DNA from 2 places in the Planococcus sp. TJ-302 genome. Region 2 is predicted to be linked to the other one. Evidence: riboswitches for the same ligand, from Rfam matches in the RefSeq annotation. Region 2 holds a riboswitch; the other holds the start of a gene.
What was found. A riboswitch is a leader RNA that binds a small molecule or an ion and turns the genes downstream of it on or off. The one in region 2 is predicted to bind FMN.
Positions count from the first base shown of each region.

Region 1: it holds a riboswitch for FMN, as region 2 does, so the genes downstream of both, ribE (riboflavin synthase) here and AC4EHB_RS03635 (ECF transporter S component) in region 2, are expected to answer to the same signal.

Region 1 is NZ_JBZDOI010000001.1:1,789,040-1,793,252, reverse strand. It holds gene AC4EHB_RS08760 (metallophosphoesterase) at 1-563, shown strand, start outside; gene AC4EHB_RS08755 (NUDIX hydrolase) at 576-1,052, shown strand; gene AC4EHB_RS08750 (GNAT family N-acetyltransferase) at 1,077-1,574, shown strand; gene AC4EHB_RS08745 (CHY zinc finger protein) at 1,608-1,931, opposite strand; FMN riboswitch at 2,018-2,190, shown strand; gene ribE (riboflavin synthase) at 2,432-3,061, shown strand; gene AC4EHB_RS08735 (bifunctional 3,4-dihydroxy-2-butanone-4-phosphate synthase/GTP cyclohydrolase II) at 3,077-4,213, shown strand, end outside.
Region 2 is NZ_JBZDOI010000001.1:702,782-706,994, forward strand. It holds gene AC4EHB_RS03625 (YpbB family protein) at 1-425, opposite strand, end outside; gene AC4EHB_RS03630 (ferredoxin) at 533-784, shown strand; gene AC4EHB_RS03635 (ECF transporter S component) at 1,200-1,784, opposite strand; FMN riboswitch at 1,930-2,062, opposite strand; gene AC4EHB_RS03640 (GerMN domain-containing protein) at 2,241-3,476, opposite strand; gene sigX (RNA polymerase sigma factor SigX) at 3,466-3,999, opposite strand; gene AC4EHB_RS03650 (ATP-binding protein) at 4,044-4,213, opposite strand, start outside.

The DNA of each region.
Region 1 (4,213 bases), 1.1 Mb from region 2:
ACGATTTGGAAACCAGTTTGACGCTGGTCGATGCATTGGTAGAAATGAGCGAAGTTTATTTTGTGCTGGGCAATCATGAAGTAGCGGTCAATAAAATCGATGAGATTACAGCGGCGCTGGAAGAGCGGGGCGTCACAGTGCTCATGAATGACAAGGTGCAGTGGGAAGAAGGCGGGGAAACCGTCCAGATTGCCGGCATCAACGACCCCTTGTTCAATGTCGATTTGACAGAAGAGGAATTTACACACGATGCATTAGCTGAAACGGAATTGACGGACAATTTCACTTTGCTATTGGCGCATCGTCCGGAAATGTTCAGTATTTACGTGGAACAGGGCATTGATATGGTGTTCGCCGGACATGCCCATGGTGGACAGGTTCGCATACCTGGCCTTGGCGGCTTGATTGCTCCTGGACAAGGATGGTTTCCGACAATGACCAAGGGGATTTTCCGCAAAGAGGGCACACAGCTCGTTTTGAGCCGAGGGCTTGGCAATAGCGGCTTTCCGGTTAGAGTCTTCAACCTGCCGGAAGTGGTAGCGGTAACGCTAGAAAAAGAATGAGGAGGTGCCCATTTGGATACATCGTTTAAAATGGAAACACAGGTTTTCAACTACCGCGTGGCCGCTGTATGGATTGAGAACGGCCATATTTTGCTGCACAAGCAGACAAAAGAATCGTATTGGGCGCTTCCCGGCGGACGGGCGGAAATGCTTGAGGACTCGAAAAGCTGTCTTGCGAGGGAAATGGAAGAAGAGCTGGGCGCGACTATGTCCGCCAGCCGATTGCTGTGGGTGACAGAAAACTTTTTTACTTATAATGCTAAGAAATACCATGAGATCGGTTTCTATTATGAAGTAGAGCCTGTGGACGGCGCAAATCATTACCGCGAAGGCCCGTTCTTCGGACCTGAAGGCGAGCGCCTGACATATGAATGGGTGCCGCTTAGTGAAATCGATCAAGTCGAGCTTTACCCGAAGTTTCTGCGTTCCGGCTTAAAAAGGCTCCCTGCTGGTATAGAGCATGTAATCATTGCGGAAGATGCGCTTTAATAAACAATTCAGGAGGCGTTTACGGTGATCAGGAAAAAAGAAGTCACATTGCATTGCTACACGCCGAAAGTGGACGTTCAATACGACCTGCCTTCGGAGCAACGCGAATTTACCGGTCTGCCACAGGATATCATCCGGCGGGACGCGGAAAATCCGCTGAAGCATTTCATCATTATCAAAGCGCGTGGACAAGTGGCCGGCTTTTTTGAACTCGATGAATCGGATGACCGCAAAGCCTATTCCGACAACCCGCATACCTTGTTGCTGAGAGGCTACTCTGTGGATCCTGCTTTTCAAGGGCAAGGCATCGCGACAGGTTCAATTTATGCGCTGCCTGATTTTATCCGCCAGGAATTCCCGGAAGCTGACGAAGTGGTGCTCGGAGTCAATGCCCGCAACACGCCGGCTCAGCACATCTACCAACGAGCCGGATTTGAAGATACCGGGAGGCGCCTGATGCGCTCCAAAGGCGAACAAATTGTCATGTGCTTAAGAGTGAAAGCCGTTGAAAAGAGCGGCTGACGCTCTTTTTTTATTTGACCGCCTAAGAAGCACTTATTCAAAGTAAAGATGCTTATGCAGGCTGCAGCCTGGATTGAAGCGACTGTCGCATGACGGGCACACCGACGCGCAGTCTAGGTATTCCCGGATGGCCAATTGATGGCCGCAGGATCCGCACAACACCGCTTTTTCATCAAATTGCTCTTTTGGCCAGACTGTTGCTTTTCCGCATCCGGCTTCTTTATGGCATTCAAAGCATGCGTAATAAAGTCCACAGCAATAAAACTTAATGGCGATCCGGTCAATTTCCGAATGCCAATGAGCGCATCTCGTTTCTTCATCGACTTGCAGCCCTAAGACCTTTTGTGTATGTGGCATAATTTCTCCCCCTGTCATCCGCAAAATCAGAAATCTGCGAAGTTTCCTCTTTTTTATGCTACTATGAAATGGACAATTAATCGAATCGAATTCTTCGGGGCAAGGTGAAATTCCTTACCGGCGGTGAGCAGAGAACTGTAAGTCCGTGACCCGATCTTGAAAAGATGTCCAGCCAAATAATGGCTGCATGTTTTTCAAGGCGGTGGAGCTGGTGAAAATCCGGCACCGACAGTGAAAGTCTGGATGGGAGAAGAATTTGAGCGCTTGTTTTTGTCGTACCCTTTTTTAGCTCTTTAACGGCACGACTCCGTTTCTGACAACGAAATAGAGTTTATTCAGCGTGCCTTTGATGCGGCTTGCAAATCCCCTATAGAAATTCCTTTCCTTACCACCCGACTGCCCCTTGGTGGAAAGAACCCTTTTAGCAATACCTATAATTTAATGCGGTCATTGGACCGCAGCAACGGAGCTTTATGGCTTTTACAAAGGAGCGTGATTCAATGTTCACCGGAATTGTGGAAGAAGTGGGCCGCGTAGCATCTGTGCGGTCAAAGCCCCAGGCAATGGAGCTGACCATTTCGTGTTCGCTGGTTCTTGAAGACGCCAAACGCGGAGACAGCATCTCCATCAATGGTGTCTGCTTGACTGTGTCTTCATTGGCACAAAGCACCTTTACAGTTGATGTCATCCCAGAAACGGTCAAGTCCTCTACGCTTCACGGGCTGAAAAGCGGGTCGAAGGTCAACCTTGAACGTGCGATGCCTGCAAATGGCAGGTTCGGCGGCCATTTTGTCAGCGGCCATATTGATGGCGTTGGTGTGATTCGTTCAGTTAAAAAAGAAGCGAATGCGGTCACAAAGTCTATTGAAGTCAAACCCGAACTCATGAAGTACATGATGATGAAGGGTTCGATCGCAGTAGATGGGACGTCACTGACAATCTTCGAGCTCGGCCATAACACCGTAACAATTTCACTGATTCCCACCACGCAGGAAGATTCGTTGTTGGGTGCTAAAGGAATTGGCGATCCCGTCAACATCGAATGCGATATGCTGGCGAAGTACACAGAGCGCATTCAGACGGCGGAATCGAAAATCAGCCGCAGCTGGCTCGCGGAAAATGGATTTTAAATGGAGGCGGAAAAAATGTTTTATACAGTTGAAGAAGCTGTCCATGATTTGAAAAACGGCAAAGCGATTATTGTCATCGATGACGAAAACCGTGAAAACGAAGGTGATTTTATCGCCTTGGCAGAATTTGCTACACCTGACATTGTCAATTTGATGGCGACTGAAGGGCGCGGATTGATCTGCGTCCCTGTTGAGGAATCAATCGCCAAACGATTGAAAATCGGATTAATGACCGACAATAACACGGACGAATATGGCACCGCCTTCACTATCAGCGTTGACCACCGCGAAACTACGACAGGTATCAGTGCTTTTGAACGTTCGCACACGATCATGGGCCTGCTTGATCCGGCTGCGAAGCCATCTGACTTCAAGCGCCCTGGCCATATTTTCCCGCTGATTGCGAAAAAAGGCGGCGTCCTGCGCCGGGCTGGCCACACGGAAGCAGCTGTGGATCTGGCGAAATTGGCGGGCTCTACACCGGCTGGCGTCATTTGCGAAATCATGAACGCTGACGGTACAATGGCACGCGTTGATGATTTGCAGGAAGTGGCAAAGCGCCTGGGCATGGGCATTCTGACTATCCAGGACCTGATAGCCTATAAGCGAAAAAACGAAAAATTGATCAAACGCGAAGTGGAAGTTCAATTGCCTACCGAATACGGTGATTTCCGCGCTGTCGGCTATACCGAAGTGCTGACCGGGCAAGACCATGTGGCGCTTGTAAAAGGGGAAATCGATCCCGAAAGTCCAGTGCTTGTGCGCGTCCATTCGGAATGTCTGACGGGAGATGTCTTCGGTTCGCATAAATGCGATTGCGGCAACCAGCTTCATGCTGCCCTTAAACAGATAAACGACGCCGGAGCGGGAATTTTGCTGTATATGAGGCAGGAAGGGCGCGGCATCGGCCTGATCAATAAACTGAAAGCGTACGAATTGCAGGAGCAGGGCTACGACACGGTAGAAGCCAACCAAAAACTCGGCTTTGCCGATGATTTGCGCGATTATGGAATCGGCGCGCAAATTCTGCGGGATCTTGGCGTCCAGAAGATGAAATTGCTGACGAACAACCCGCGGAAAATTGCGGGCATCGGCGGCTATGGCCTCGAAGTTGTCGAGCGCCTGCAGATTGAAATGCCGACCAATAAGGAT
Region 2 (4,213 bases):
TTCACCCACGCCTGCAAATCGACTGCATTAAGCACCGGATCAAAGCTGTATTCGTTCTGGCTGGTATGTGACAAAGTTTGGACAATTAATGATAGGCGGTTTAAAAAGAGGAGTTCATTGCCTCGGTATTTCCAGCCGTTAAGTTTGCTCGCTGGAATCTCCATGCCTAAAGCCGCTTCTGTTAAATCGATGACCTGCTCATTTGTGCGCAGCAGATTACGCGCAAAAAGGCTTTGTATCACATCATCATACGCATTCTTATCCAACTTCGTCATCACTGCAAAATAAGGATAAAGCCGGTAATAGCCGATGTCCTGAATCGTCTGTCCGGACTTCTTCCCTTTGATCAAATGGAAGGGTGAAGATACGGTTCTTTCGAGGTTTACGGCTTTCATTATTGAAATGACAAGTTCTTCAAAAAGCAAGTGGCGCCCTCCTGACGGTTTTTTGTTGAAAAACTGAACAAACACCTTTAGAATGAATACGGTAGTAAAAATGAACTTGTTCGGAGATAAAGGAGAGGGAAACTAATATGGCTAAGTATACCATTGTCGATAAGGATACTTGTATCGCATGCGGCGCTTGCGGAGCTGCTGCACCGGATGTTTACGATTATGATGATGAAGGAATAGCGTTTGTTATTCTAGATGATAACATGGGGACTTCCCAAGTTCCAGACGAACTGGAAGAAGACATGGAAGATGCGTTCGAAGGCTGCCCGACTGATTCCATCAAAGTAGCAGACGCACCATTCGACGGAGATGCCCTTAAATATGAAGATTGACCAGTCCTGAAAAGGCGGCGCCGAAGCTTAAAAGCTCCGGCGTTTTTTTATATTGGTATTACCTTTTCTTTTCGCTCTAGGCGGACGCTCTCCGCGGGCCTGGCTTCAGTCGCCGCCTTCCGCTTCATTCAAAGGTATTTCTTAGTAGTAAGTGATTTCTTTTAATTAAGAAGATGAAAGATACGAGTCTGTACTTTATTGCTGTGCCCCAGATATGGAGCATAACAGCGTCGACGCCTGCGGGAAAGCGAGACAGCCGAGACCCCGCAAGCACGCTAGCGTGCTGAGGAGGCTTGGCGCTCGCCCGCGGCAAGCGACGCTGTTTTGCGGAATATCGGCTACTCTATCTATTTTATAAGTTTTTAAAAAATCAAAAAGGCACCGAAGCTTAATCGCTTTGGTGCCTTTTTTTTATTTATTGGGCCAGGTAATAGCGCCGCTGTTTTTCTATCCATACGTGCATGCTGCTGAACATGAGCAGGACAACCGCGGTCAAGGCCAAGCCTTTGATCAGGTTGAACGGCAGAATCCCAAGAACAATCGTGCCGAAAAGCACGTTGCCTGTTTGTGCAGGCATGTTTAGGAAATACGTGTACATTGGCAGAAACACCAGATAGTTCAACAAACTCATGCCGATCGCCATTGATAGCGTACCAGCAGCAAGGCCATATACCATGCCTTTTTTAGATGAGAATTTTCGATAGACAACATAAACCGGCAGGATGAACAAAATGCTTGTCGCAAAGTTCGCCATATGCCCTACAGGCACTCCGGTCGGGCTACCCGCAAATAGCCAATCCAATACGTTTTTGAAAAACGCAACGAGTATTCCGGCCACTGGCCCCATTGTGATTGCGGCAATCAAAGCCGGCACATCACTAAAATCCACTTTTAAAAATGCAGGTAAAGCTGGCAGCGGAAAGTTAAACAGCATTAAAATAAATGAAATACTGCTCAACATTCCGATCGCAATCATCGATTGCAATTTTTTGTTCTTCATATTCCTCTCTCCTTGTCGTGATTCACCAGAAGAAAGGCTTGGACAATGCAGCCGTACAATAAAACCCTTAAGCGGCTAGCGCTTAAGGGAGAAAAAGGCACATTTAAGAAACGTATCGCCTAGTTATAGGCAGCACTGTCCGCACCTTCACCTTCTCCCATCCAGACTATACTGTCGGCTTTGGAATCTCACCAAATCCTGCTTTTTACGGCTCGCGGGCTTATGAACAATGTTCAATTACCGCCGGTAGGGACTTTCACCCTGCCCCGAAGATGAATCGATATTTTATTTTACCTCCTAATTCTAGTGTAAAGAAGCCATAATGTAAACAGGAATGCTCAATCATTTGCCTGCGTGGCCCACTTTTGCAATTTTTGAAGGGCAATTCCATTGAAAATGCGAAAAGCCATTGCCCGGAATGTCCGGGCAATGGCTTTGGGTAATTAAAAGGAGAATTTATTTCACTTTCCACGCTGCACCGTTCGGAGCAACCGGTTCAGGAAGCGGACGGCTCAAATCAAAGCCGCTCCATTCCTGTTGTTTCGTGTTCTCGAGCTGTACGGTTTTGTCGAACGCTTTCGCTGTCAGCGCTAAGCTTTCAAGCATGCGTGCCCCCTCAGCCTCTTCAAGCGACCCGAAATCGAATTCCGCTGTGAATTCGATGGTAATAGCCGTGTCTGTCTCGGTAACCGTGTAGTCAACGGTTTCAGGGATTGTATTCTGGTGCAAATCTGACGGTGAAGATTTTAGTGCTTCAACCGCTTCTTTTGCTGTTGCATGCGGCATACTATAGCCTGGCACCATAAATGTTTCGCCGCCATCAGTGGTATGGGCATAATATGCGACGTTTTCAACCGCTGGTTTTACAGGTTCCATCGGTCCGATCTGTTCGAAATTCGCCGGCGTGCCGTCTTCATTTTGAATGAGAATTTCATCGGCATCCGTAAATGTTTCCTGCAGCGATGCTATATAAACTTCATAGCTTGCCGATGCTAAATCGTATTGATGGTCTGCAGGCAATAAATGCTTGACTGTGCTTCCTTCCATCAATAATTTTCCAAGGTACGGATGGTATTCATTGAAACCGATTGCTTTTTCATCAATTTGGCTGGCGTATTTATTGTAAAGCTCCATTGAATTCGGTGCTTTATTGCCGAAATCGTTTTCAATCTGGGAATCAGGTATCAAAAAGCCAACTGGAATAACCATAGCGTTTTGGGTCAGGCCAATGGTAAACAGCGTAAAGCCGTCCAACTCCTCTTCATAAACTGCAGTTCGTGCAGATTGTGGATTTTCATCTTGATATATCGTAGCCGACTCTTCTGTCGCGGAAGGTTCTTGTCCATCGCTGTTTGCGCCACCGCTTGACTCTTCTCCAGCCGAATCCACTGATTCCGCTTCTTCGGTAGAAGCGTCTTGTGCTTCATCAGCAGTGCTTTCTGCATTTTGCTCGTTCAGTGTGAACGCACTGTCCCTGCCATTCTGATTTAAAATGGATGCCACCAAAAATCCTATCGTGATGAAAGCAAGTGCGGCGACAAGCAACGGCAACCAACGTTTAGGCTGTTTTTTTACCGCCTCTTTCTTATCCAGACGGCTGTAAACTTCTTCTTTCGTCCGGTCATCCCGGATTGTGGGGAAATCCCGCAACAAATTTTCGATGTGGTCATCGTCCCATCTGTTATTCGGCATTCATTGCTCCCCCTTCCTTTGCGCTTATTTTTTCACGCAACGATTTAATGGCGCGATGTTGGGTGGTTTTGACTTTGCCTTCTGTCCACCCAAGCACATCTGCCGTTTCAGCAATCGATAAATCTTGGAAAAAACGCATGATGATGACCATTTTCTGATCGCCTGTGCACTCATCAAGCATCGTATAGAGAAGGATTTTGTCCTCATTCAGTTGGGCTACTTCTTCAGGAATGCGTTCTTTTGAAACCAGCTGCTGCGTTTCCCAATCGAAAAAATCCGTCGAATGCTTTTTCCTGACCGCCGTTTTTCGGAAATGGTCGATCGCCACGTTTTTGGCAATGGAAAAAAGCCAGGTCTTTTCAGAGCTCTTGCCCTCAAAACGGTCATAGGCCCTGAACACCCGAATATAAACCTCGTGCATCAAGTCTTCGGATAAATGCCTGTTTTTCACCAAGTAGACGAGAAACTGGAATACATCTTGATGGTATTCGTCGTATAGGCGATGGAAAACGGAGTCGTTCATATACTCCCCCCGTTCGTAGATTAGTCGTTCTCCTCAACATAAAGTTACATTTTTTTCAGCGGCAATAAAAAGATGAAGGAAGTGCCTTTGCCCACTTCGCTTTCTGCATAGATTTTGCCGCCATGTGCATTGATAATGTTGCTGGCGATTGCGAGGCCGAGACCGGTTCCGCCTTTGCCAAGTGTTCTTGCTTTGTCCGCTTTATAGAAACGTT